DNA from 4 places in the Chryseobacterium fluminis genome. Region 2 is predicted to be linked to each of the others. Evidence: riboswitches for the same ligand, from Rfam matches in the RefSeq annotation. Region 2 holds a riboswitch; each other region holds the start of a gene.
The links. A riboswitch is a leader RNA that binds a small molecule or an ion and turns the genes downstream of it on or off. The one in region 2 is predicted to bind cobalamin.
Positions count from the first base shown of each region.

Region 1: linked by a shared signal. The riboswitch ahead of ODZ84_RS07915 (acyl-CoA thioesterase) and the one ahead of ODZ84_RS16000 (TonB-dependent receptor plug domain-containing protein) in region 2 are both predicted to bind cobalamin.
Region 3: linked by a shared signal. The riboswitch ahead of metE (5-methyltetrahydropteroyltriglutamate--homocysteine S-methyltransferase) and the one ahead of ODZ84_RS16000 (TonB-dependent receptor plug domain-containing protein) in region 2 are both predicted to bind cobalamin.
Region 4: linked by a shared signal. The riboswitch ahead of ODZ84_RS08405 (TonB-dependent receptor plug domain-containing protein) and the one ahead of ODZ84_RS16000 (TonB-dependent receptor plug domain-containing protein) in region 2 are both predicted to bind cobalamin.

Region 1 is NZ_CP111121.1:1,792,546-1,795,595, forward strand. Features, by position in the region: gene ODZ84_RS07905 (ATP-binding cassette domain-containing protein) at 1-448, shown strand, start outside; gene ODZ84_RS07910 (hypothetical protein) at 479-1,279, shown strand; cobalamin riboswitch at 1,353-1,537, shown strand; gene ODZ84_RS07915 (acyl-CoA thioesterase) at 1,648-2,031, shown strand; gene ODZ84_RS07920 (WG repeat-containing protein) at 2,125-3,050, opposite strand, start outside.
Region 2 is NZ_CP111121.1:3,500,154-3,503,203, reverse strand. Features, by position in the region: gene ODZ84_RS16000 (TonB-dependent receptor plug domain-containing protein) at 1-1,952, opposite strand, end outside; cobalamin riboswitch at 2,064-2,249, opposite strand; gene ODZ84_RS15995 (transporter) at 2,431-3,050, opposite strand, start outside.
Region 3 is NZ_CP111121.1:5,005,704-5,008,753, reverse strand. Features, by position in the region: gene ODZ84_RS22785 (Lrp/AsnC family transcriptional regulator) at 413-874, opposite strand; cobalamin riboswitch at 1,076-1,260, shown strand; gene metE (5-methyltetrahydropteroyltriglutamate--homocysteine S-methyltransferase) at 1,434-3,050, shown strand, end outside.
Region 4 is NZ_CP111121.1:1,891,664-1,894,713, reverse strand. Features, by position in the region: gene ODZ84_RS08410 (YncE family protein) at 1-61, opposite strand, end outside; gene ODZ84_RS08405 (TonB-dependent receptor plug domain-containing protein) at 73-1,914, opposite strand; cobalamin riboswitch at 1,948-2,125, opposite strand; gene ODZ84_RS08400 (cytidine deaminase) at 2,183-2,665, opposite strand; gene ODZ84_RS08395 (NADH:flavin oxidoreductase/NADH oxidase) at 2,768-3,050, shown strand, end outside.

The DNA of each region.
Region 1 (3,050 bases), 1.7 Mb from region 2:
CAGAAAAGGAAATATGGCCTATTTGCCCCAGTATTCTTTTATTCCAAAAGGCATTAAAATCAGAAAACTTATTTCTCTTTTCTGCAATAAAGAGGACACAGAAAAACTGCTGCAGCTGAGCATTATTAAACCATTTCTTAGTGAAAGGGCAAAAAATCTTTCCGGTGGAGAAAAAAGAATGATTGAAATTCTTCTCCTGATCTACTCTGATTCAAAGTTTATTCTGCTTGATGAGCCTTTCAGCGCTTTATCTCCTAAGATGACGGACGAAATTCAAAGGCATATTCGCCGACAATCTGAGAAAAAGGGAATTATTATTTCCGATCACCATTATCAGGAAGTTCTGGATATTTCGGATGATATTTATTTACTTTCGGATACTTTTTTAAAACAAATTAAAGATTTAAAGGAATTACAACAGTATAATTATCTGCCGAAAAGCATTTAATTTATATATTTGAAGACCGAAAAATTTTTCATGATGATTTCCGTACACAAAGCTTTTTATATATCCGTTTTCAGTCTGTTCTCTTTGGGTTTTGCAAAAGGACAGAATAAAGTACCTTTTGGGGTGGTAAAAGCCGAGGAAGGATATGCTATGGTGCGCGTACCAATGGACAATTACCGAAAAATCATCGATAAAATCCGGATGAAGACGGGGGATGTATTTGTTTATGTAAAGCCGGCTCCGGGGGAAACCGAATGGATCTGGATTAAATATCCTGAAAAAGAAGATACTGAAAAGCCTTTTGTAAGATACGACAGCATTACGAAAGAAGGAATGGTGAATAAAAACCGCGTGGTTTTTGTAGATCAGCTGCCGCCTTTCACCCCATCGAAGTCTAAGAACGGAAAATCGCTTATTTTCACCGATGATACGAATCCAAAAATTCCGGGAAACCAAAGAACAAAGGTCATTATTGATATTTATCCGTCGTATGCAAAAATTAAAAAACAGGAAAAAGATGCCGACGGAAATATTGTTAAACTCGATAAGGTAAAGCCCTGGGGAATCGGTAAAGAGCTTCCCGAAGATTTAACCGAGATTAAATCTGTACGGGTACAGCAGCCGGGAAGAGGTTCTGTATTTGTAAGGGATGCCATTAAAAATATGTTTCAGCCCACTATGGATTTTAATAATGTCGGGGTAACAGCGATCGACAATGATCATATTTTTCTTTATATGACCAACGGGTCCGGTGAAAACAGATATACCACCATCTGGACGATAAAACAAGGCCGCGTAGAAAGCCAGATCATTTATAAAAACCTGGAATAATTACTCTTTTATTCCTTATTATCCTTATTTTTGCAGCCGAAAAGCAATTTCTGGCGGCTTTGCAGTCTCCAGAACATACTTTTCAGAAAATGGTTCTGCTTAACTGCAGATTAACAGGGAATCGTGTGAAAATCACGAACTGTCGCGCAACTGTAAGTAACTAATGTCTTTATCACAAGTCCACTGTTTCGTAAAGCGGGATGGGAAGGAGATGAGGATGTTACAAGTCAGGAGACCTGCCTTTTTCTTTAAACAAAAAACTTTCGCGATTTGAAGTTTATTGATCTGATAGAGGTGTCAGGAATTTCTGTTCCTGATCTTATTCTGTTGTTTTAATAAAGTTCATTTTGCATTAATTATAATGAAATATGACTACAGAAGAAAGAATTGAAGCATCTGAAACCCGAATTTTTAAGGCTGTTTTTCCAAACACGACCAATCATTATGATACGCTTTTCGGAGGTACCGCAATGCAGCTGATGGATGAGGTAGCGTTTATTACAGCGACCCGTTTTGCGAGAAAAAGAGTGGTTACCGTGAGTAGCGATAAAATAGACTTTAACAGACCCATTCCTGCCGGAACGATCGTTGAACTGATCGGACGGGTATCCCATGTCGGAAAAACGAGTATGAAAGTAAATGTAGAAATCTATACCGAACAGATGTACTCTTATGAACGGGAAAGAGCCATTGTCGGAGATTTTACTTTTGTCGCCATTGATGAATTTAAAAAGCCTATTCAGATTTTATAAAAAAAGCTCGGGCGGCCGACGGCCGCCCGAGTTCTTATTCTGAACTATTTTGTGGGTTTCGGCGGGCGAAGCCCGCTGAAACCCACAAAATAGTTAATTTTTAAAAAATTCTATTCCGTTTTCCCCGACAAAACCTCTCTTATGATCCTCAGTCACCACGTCAAAAAGGCCGAAGTTCCAGCGGTCGCTTACTCTGATAGGTCCTGCAGCTTTTACGTCTCTGTATTTAGGAGGGATAATGTCATAAACCGTGCTGAAAACGACAATGCCTTTCTTACCTTCTTTCTGTAAAATGTATACGTTATTTTTTACGTCAAAATAGATATTGTCATAGATGACTTCGGCCTTAATCTTTCTGCTGTTATTGATAATTCCGTATTTCCCGTCCTTTTTGACCTTCAGGGCAATCCCACCCTTATCATTGGAGAAAAAAGTCATTTCGTCATACACCGGTTCTGATATTATTTTACCGTCAACAGTACTGTAAGCTCCTATTTTCTTATCCTCTTCAACAAGAATCATCCCATTTCTTTTATAGGAAGTATCGACGAAATTGTACTTTTTATTCAGGACTCTGATTAGGCTGTCGACATCAATATTTGAGGCTACTTTATTTTTACCACCGATGGTATAGCTTCTTGAAGTACCGGAAGCGCTGGGAGGACCGGGACTTCCAAGACCATAGATATCTACATCAGAAAAAGTTATCCGTTCTGCTCCATCAATAGCTGTCCATTTAAAATCTTTAGTATCATTGTCTGCAGAAGGAACTACCCGATCGTATTGTACCGGAATCAGTATTTTTCCTTTACTGTTGATGAGGCCTGCTTTATGGTCTTTTTTAACGACGTAACTTCTGTTAAAAGACAGGAATATGTCATCATACAGGCAATCAATAATTTTTTTACCTTGATATACCAATCCCATTTTGGAATTTTTGAAGATATAGACATAGTCATTTTGATATTCATCCACCTTTACAGAATCCGCTGTTTCCTTATCCGGCAGAAATATTTTCC
Region 2 (3,050 bases):
AAAACATTATTCACCTCAACACTTGCCTTAAACTGATGCTCTCTCCACTTAATATTTTTCTGAACCGACAAATCATGCGTATACCAAGGCTGGATATAGTTGTACTGAATATTATTTTGTTGTCCGTCGTAACGCTCTCCTACATACACAAAGCTGTAATTGAAACTCCAGTCTTTGTAATCCGCCATCATCACAAAGTTTCCGCTGTGCCAAGGTGTGTAAGGAATCTGATCTCCGAAATAAGATTCGTTTCTGTCCGAAAAATCTCTTGCTCTTTGAAAAGTATAATTCATCTGAGGTTTTAACGTCACTTTCCCCAATTGAAGATCGGCCTGAACATGAACATCTGTTCCCAAGATCTCAACATTACCAAGATTCATCATAGTCCATCGGAATAAATTTCCTGTCGGAGCTGCAATGATTTTATTTTCAACTTTATTGAAATAACCATCCGCTTTAGCATAGATTAATTTTAAAAATCTTCCTGAAAATTGTTTTTCATAAGTCAAACCCAGATTATATTGATTGGTAAATTCGGGTTTCAGGGCTGTATTTCCAATAACCGTATAATAAAAATCATTAAAAGTCGGCATCCTAAAAATTCTTTTATAAAAAGCTCTTACCGTAAGATTTTTGTTTGAAAAAGGGTTATAAGACAGAAAAGCTGCAGGCGTCCATTCTCTCTTGTCGGGTGATTTTGAATTCTTTTCTACTTCTTCCGAAACAAAAGTTCCCAAAACACTTCCTAAGAATTTTAATCTTCCTAATTGATACGTCGTTGCGAAAGCTACCAAAGAAGTATATCGTTTAGGATAGGAAAAATTGACCAAATTCGCATCCAGATTATTAAACTGGAAATCTGCACTCGCACTTACATCCCAATCTTTGGTAATCGAATAAACATTGGAAGAAGAAACATAAAACTCTCGCTGAACATATATATTACGAACTGGAAAATCTGTTTCCGTAGAAAGAGTGTCTGAATAAAAAGTATAATCGTAAGCAAATTTTGCTTTAAGCTGAGTTTCAAATTTTGGAAATATTTTTTTCCTTAAACTTCCCTGAACAAAATAATTCTCGTCTCTCAAACGCTGTCCACGACTGCCGAAACGATTGTTTACAATGGCTGCGGGAATTCCCCGATCAGACAAATATCCGTATCCTCTCAACGTCCATTCTCCGTCTTTCAGTTTTCCGTTAAGCGAAGTTTCAAAACGTTTCGATTTTATATCAGAATCAAATCTTTTAGCAATAGTGTCATTGGCAACCTGTCCGTCAGGATACTTCTTTTTATACCTGAATTTGTAAATTCCGTCACTCTGCAAAAATTCAGAACTAAAGCTCGCTGAAATTTTATCAGAAATTTTCTGTTCCAGACGAAAAGAAGGATTAAAAAGATCAATCGAACTATTCTTAAATTTAACAACCAAATTTGTCTTTCTGTTTCCTTTAAAACTTGGAATTTTCGGTTGTAAGTAAATAGAACCCGAAGAACCGAAATCTTTCGCAGGTTGAAAAATTTCACTCTTTTGTCCGTTATACAACGAAATTTCCTCAAGATCATCCAACGAATACCTTCCCAAATCCACAATCCCGTTTTGTGCATTACCGATTTGGATTCCGTCGTAAAAGACACCGACATGCTGGCTTCCCATACTTCGGATATTGATGGTTTTCAAACCTCCTATTCCACCGTAATCTTTGATCTGAATTCCGGCAAAATATCGTAAGGCATCCGCAACGGACTGGCTATTCAATCGATCCAGCTGTTCACCCGATAAAACCTGTGCAGGAAGGATTTCTTTAAAATTTTTCTTTTTAATATGAACAGGAATGATCGTCTGTTCCTTTACCGTATCTTTCTTCGATTGTGAAAATATAAGGGTAGCCGTTAACACAAATACTGTGAAAACAACCTTCTGAAGTTGAGATGTAAAAAATGTTGTCACCATTAGCTCATTTAGAATAATGATGACGCCAATGGATATAAGAATACAACGACTGAGCACAGCTGTAAACTGCACAAAATCAATGATGTCCTAAGCTTTATTCCACGAAAGCGTCAAACGTTAAATCTTCTGGCAGGTCTTCTGACTTACTCCGTTTCTGAAATCCTTCCCATTAAATAACAGTGGATATCATCTTCAAAAACTTGTTTAGTGGAGCTTACAGCAGCGGGTCTGTTCCGGATTTTCACCGGATTCCCTTTTAAGCGCTTTTTACGGCTCACCAGATTGCGGCAAAGATAGAAAATAAATCATAGAATAAAAATTTAATTTAATTCTATGATTTTCAATTAAATACTTTAAAAATAAATTTTATAATTTCCCACAGATTCCACGGATTTTCACAGATGATAAGGTATATTTTTCGCTTTTTAAATTAATAATTAAAAAAATCTGTGTAATCTGTGGGAAACAAAAGCACTTTCTAAATTCCAAAATTTAAGAAAATACTAAATCGGGATCTTGCTTCAATATCTCCTCCTGCCAAATTGGAATATGCAGGAAGCATGACCTCACTTCCCAAACTGAATTTTCCGTAGGAAGCCTCAAATCCGAGCTTTCCGTATAATGCACTTCCTGCGGTATTGGGCAATGCTTCGCCAAATTGTCTGTTTGTATCGTAAACTTCTCCCTGCAAACCTATTTTGCCGGACAAAAGAGTTTTGTCACCGGACAGAATCTGATAAAATCCTGTCGTCGCATAGTTCCATTGATTTCCGAAACGGTAATCCTTTTTGTTTTCAGTTTTTATGGTATAATCTGTATTCACCAGAAGAGCCAGTTTATTTTTTTGAAATTTATAATTCAAAACCATCTGATAATCCCAACTCCCTGTTCCCAGCTGAAAACTTGGATTGACTCCCGAAACGCCTTTTTCATCAAATTTTCCCAACGGAACTTTTACCCCAAGTCCTCCATTGAACTGATGCAGATTATCTTTTGAACTGAAGAGCTGATAAATTCCCATCAGGTTCAGATCTCCGATTCCATGGATTGTAAGATCTCCCTGCGTGGTCTGCTTTTCATGAAAATGAAACGGCAGGC
Region 3 (3,050 bases), 1.5 Mb from region 2:
ATTTTTCTATTAGAACATATTATAAGTGTAGGTATTTTTCTTTTTATATAAGGATTAAATGTAGTTTCGCCACTACAATTTATATAGAACTAGTATATGATAAACAAATATTTCACCAGTATTCCATTTTTTAACATCTTATATTTAATATGGTCCTGATTATTTTTTTCTCCTGTGTAATTTCTATTCAATCCCTGATTATTTAGACCATTGAACGCAATTCTATTTTTATAGTAAATACTTTTTCTTGAGATTTTTATTGTAAAAGTATTTGCTGGAAGTGATAAAAAATATTCTATTATGCCGATATACCGAGTGAAACTTAAAAAGCCGCGTTTAGCAAATCAACAATCCAAATCTATTTTTTGATCATTCTTTGAAACTTGTTTCAATATATTACTACCTGAAGATATCACATATTCAGACCATGTGAATTTTTCACTTCGGCCATAACAAATGTACTGTGTGTACTTCCAATAGCATCTACACAACCTAATGTATTGAATACAAAGTCCTGATAGTGTTTCATATCTTTAGCCTGCACTTTTAAAAAGAAGTCATAATCACCCGAAATATTGTAGCATTCTACTATTTCATCAATTTTCAAAATTTGCTTTACAAAATCATTTCCAACAGATTTATCATGAATTTTTAATTTGATTTGACAAAGAACCGTAAAACCACGGTTAAGCTTCTCAGCATTGAGAATAGCAGCATATTTCTTTATATATCCTTCATTTTCCAGCCTTTTTACTCTCTCAAAAGCAGGAGATAAGGAAAGACTGATTTCTCTCGCGAGCTCTTTAACTGTTAATTTAGCATTGTTCTGTAACAGCTTAAGCAGCTTAAGATCTTTGTCATCAATATTTTCCACAGTATATTTTTCTTTAAAAAGTAAAACCCATCCAAATATACAGTAATTATTTCTGTATAGTGACAATATATAAAGTATTTTTTTTCTATTTAGTTAAACACTACCCTATTTTTATTCTTTATATTTATTTTTGTCCCAAAATATAATCTAAGTAACAACAGCAATGTTATCGATTATTTTAAGTTGTTAGTTCTTTATATACTTCATCAAACGGTAAAAGGTTTTACTTAAGGTAAATTAATAGGGAATCGTGTGGAAATCACGAGCTGTCGCGCAACTGTAAGTAACACACCAGAAGTTTCTGTCTTTATATATCCACTGCCAAAGCGGGAAGGATCACAGAAATTGTTACAAGTCAGGAGACCTGCCTTTACTAAATTGACAATGCTTTCGCGATCTGAAGTTTTTGGTCAGACAGATGATATATTTTTATAGTACAATTCTATGATCGGAGTTGTGCAATTTACATATGTCATTATTTTTCCGGAAATTTAATATTCGCAGGCAATACGAAGCATTCAAAGAGCTTTAAAATTAAGTTTAATTTAAAAAGCAAAAAATGCAAACACACATTCTGGGCTACCCGCGAATTGGCAGCAAAAGAGAACTCAAAAAAGCCTGTGAACAGTATTGGTCAGGCAAAATTCTTCTAGAGGAACTTCTTCAAACCGGAAGCAACCTCCGTAATCAAAACTGGAATATCCAAAAAGAAGCTGGAATTGATTTGATCCCATGTAACGATTTTTCTTATTATGATCATGTTCTGGATATGACTTTGACGGTTGGGGCTATTCCTATACGTTATCACGAAGTTATCATGAAGGAGAATAGTACGGAATTGGACCTTTACTTTGCAATGGCAAGAGGTTACCAAAAAGAAGGACTGGATATCACCGCCATGGAAATGACAAAGTGGTTTGATACGAATTACCATTATATTGTTCCGGAATTCATTAAAAATCAAAAATTCAGACTAAATTCAAATAAGATATTCAATGAATTTGCTGATGCAAAACAGGCAGGAATCATCGCTAAGCCAGTGATTATAGGGCCAATTTCCTATCTTCTTTTAGGTAAAGAAAAAGAGCCGGGATTTGATAAACTGGATCTGGCAGAAAATCTTCTACCTGTTTATATAGAAATTTTGGAAAAACTTCAGGAGCAGGAAGCTAAATGTATTCAGTTTGACGAACCGTTTTTAGTTTTGGATTTAACTGAAAAAACAAAAGAAAAATACAAATGGGTTTATGGTGAAATCAGAAAGAAATTCCCGAAGTTGAAATTCATTATTGCAACTTATTTTGACGGATTGAAAGATAATCTTTCTCTTGCTGTTTCACTTCCTGTAAATGTTCTGCACGTAGATTTAGTTAGAAACCCGAAGCAGTTGGATGAAATATTAAACACAATTCCTGAAACATTAGACCTTTCACTGGGAATTGTCGATGGAAGAAACATATGGAAAAGCGATTATGAAAAGTCACTGTATTACATCAAAAAGTGTATTGAAAAATTAGGTTCCGAAAGAGTTTTTATAGCGCCATCATGCTCTTTACTTCACTCCCCTTGTGATTTGGACTTTGAAACCAATCTAAATCCCGAAATTAAAAATTGGTTGGCTTTTGCTAAACAAAAAGTGGACGAAGTGGTAAAATTAAAGGAATTGGCAAATGAAAATCCCACCAATAAATCACTGATGGAATTTGCAGAAAATAAAGAATCCCTTTCCAGCAGAAAAATGTCTCCCTTAATTCATAATGAAGTAGTAAAGCAAAGGGTAAATGCAGTAACAGAGACAGATGCAAAAAGAAAAAATTCATTCAGACTCCGTAAAGCAGCACAGCAGAAAGTTTTACAACTACCATTATTTCCTACCACCACTATAGGTTCATTTCCGCAGACAACAGAGGTAAGAGCTTGGAGAGCCAAATTCAAAAAAGGAGAACTTACCGCACAACAATATGATGCCCTATTGAAAAAGGAAACCCAAAGAACGATCCGCTGGCAGGAGGAAATAGGAATTGACGTATTGGTTCATGGAGAATTTGAACGCAATGATATGGTTGAATATTTTGGAGAACAAATGGATGGATTTTTATTTAGCAAAAATGGGTGGGTACAAAGCTATGGAAGCCGCTGTGTAAAACCTCCTATTATTTTTGGAGATATATCACGC
Region 4 (3,050 bases), 1.6 Mb from region 2:
AGGAGATGTTGAAAAGCAATGCGAATGCTGCTACCAGAGTTAAAAGTCTAGTTAATTTCATATTATTTAAATTTAAAAATTTATTGTTGCAAAAATACTGTAATTTCTTTTGGGCATAGAATAGAATGCCACGGTTTCATAAACCGTATCTGTTATATTATTCACTTTAAAACCAAGAGTGTATTTTTTTGAAAGAGTTCCGGAAATCCCTGCATTTAAAATAAAATAAGGATCCAGCGCATCACTTCTTTTTTCATCACTCGTGGTATAGGTAAGTCCGTTAAAAACGCCCTGGGCATATATTTTTAAAAAGCCATAGTGATAATCGATATTTCCGACAGCTTTATGAAGCGGAACATACATTCTCTGCATGCCGGTGTCTTTATCGATTGATTTTGAGTAAGTATAGCCGGCATTCAATATCAGTGCATGTTTTCCGAAGTTGTAATGATAGCTGAACTGAGATTCCACACCGTAAGATTCCGCTCTTCTTACATTAAAAGCCGACCAATAGCCATATGGAGTAGGAAGCCAACTGATAAGATCTTTAACGTACATATAATACGGGCTAACCACTAATTTAAAATTTCCGAATGTGAACTCATGATCCATATCCGCCTGGACAGAAGTTTCCGGCCGTAGATCCAGGTTCCCGCCGGGCTGCCAGTAGAGATCATTAAATGAGGGATATCTGAAATTCCGGGACATGTTGACCCCTACATGATACCATGCTAGGGCATCCCATTTTCCGGCAAAGGAATATAAGATAGGGGCGCTGATATCTTCCACAAAATCCTTCTTGATTCCTGCTTCAAAACGAAGATCCCGGGTTGGGAAATATCTTAACAAGCCGGCCAGGGAACCGATATTTCTGCTCACGTCCTTAATTCCGGATTCATAGCCTTCAGCTTTATTTACCTGAAATTCCCCGATCACATTGACATTGATCTTTGAGGTGATGAAATAATTGAGATCATTTTTAAAAATATAGTTTTTCCCTTCAGCACCACTGCTTTTAAGCTTATCAATATCTCCGAAATACTGGAAATTATCTTCTGTATACGCTGCTTTTAAACTATTTGAAAAATGAGATTTATTAATATCCCAGGATAATAAACTTCTTAACGTCTGCGCTTTATATTTGGTCTTGGAGTCATTCTTAAGAAAAATAGGGTAGTGCTGCGAAGCATCAAATAGCTGGCTCTGCCAGGATAGCGTCTGATGTTTGGTAATTTTATAAGACACTCCGGTATTAAATCCAGTATTGTAGTACCTTCCGTTTCTGTTGATGTAGCCTTCTTCCGTCACTTTAGATTCCGGAACCGCATACTCATTCTGGCTGATGGAATAGTTACCGGAAACCTTAAAACTGAACCGGTCATTACTGAAAGAAGCCTTTAAAAAATTGTTGTAGGTATCAAATGAAGCCACCTCAGAGAAAAGACTTCCGTGAAATCCTTTATTAAAATCCAGCGTATTGTTCAGATGAATACTTCCTCCGATAGCACCACTTCCGTAAATCACACTTCCGCCACCCGCTTTTACCTCCAACTGATCATATCCGAATAATGAAGTATTATTAACGTCTGCCTGACCTAAAAACGTAGAGTTGATATTAATCCCATTCCAGACAAAAGCAGTCTGCTGAGCCGTACTTCCTCTGAAAGAGGGTGATGACACCGCTCCCCGTCCGTTCTCTTTGATGTAAATAGAAGACTGATAGCGTAAGAGATCAGAAAGACTGGTAGAATTTTTCTCTATATCTTTTGGGGTGAGGGTATTTACTTTATGAAAAAGTTTAACCCTGCTCATCTGGCTGTCGAAAACATAAATGGTATCAACGGTTTTCTCCTGGGCACAAAGAAAACTTCCATACGATGAAAAAATAAGCAGTAAAGACCTTTTTATATCCATTATTTTCACTTTTCCTCCGAAAGCAATTTATTTAAGTTATCATTCTTTTTGGCAGGTCTCCTGACTTTCGCTATTCTACACCTTCCCGTTGACACAGTGGTTTACTGTAGAAAATTCTTTTTGCGATTTACAGTTGCGGGGACAGTTTGGGAGTTTCACCCAATTCCCTATTATTTCCAATATCCTGGAAACCAAAATTTTTGCAAAGATAAGTTTTTAACCCGAGTTGCAATATGTTTAATCAGTACTTCTTGATCAGACTTTAAGCCTATAAAAACGTTGCATCAAAATAAAACGGCAGCAGATCTTTGATAGAATGTACTTTTACCACCTCATCATTCATGCTGGAGAAATACAGATCAATATTTTCGTTCTGCTTGGTTTCATACTCTATCAGACTTTGCCTGCATGCTCCACAAGGAGGAATAGGCGGATTTTTTTCGTCAGATTCCTTGGGGCCGCCTACAATGAAGATCTTCTTTACTTTTACATCCGGAAAATTCGCTGCTACCCAGAATAAGGTTGTCCTTTCTGCACATAACCCTGAAGGATAGGCGGCATTTTCCTGATTGTTACCCGAATAGATTTCTCCGTTTTCAAGAAGGACAGAGCAGCCTACGAGAAAGTTGGAGTAAGGGGCATAAGCATTTTCGCGGGCCTGCTTTGCTCTATCGAATAATTTTTTTTCAACATCACTTAGTTCGCTGCTATTCTTAAAGTGTTCGTAACTGATTTGAGCTTCTTTTTTCATATATTGTGGATTAAAAAAGGGGCGTAAAAATACCTATTTTAAATAAGGTAGGCAATATTATTTTATGCTACAGGATTTTAACAAAAAATATTCAGTTAAAAAATGTTATATACTCCAATACAATTCAGAAATGTAGAGTTGAAAAACCGTTGGGTAATGTCTCCGATGTGTATGTATTCATGTGAAAACGGTCTGGCCAATGACTTCCATTTTGTTCATTACGGAAGCAGGTCTCAGGGCGGAACGGGTTTGCTTATTGTAGAAGCTACAGGCGTAGAACCCAAAGGCAGAATTACCAATCACTGTATGGGAATCTGGACAGATGAGCAGGCAGAGAAACTGCAGAAAATTGTCGAATTTGTACACCAGAATTCGGACAGTAAAA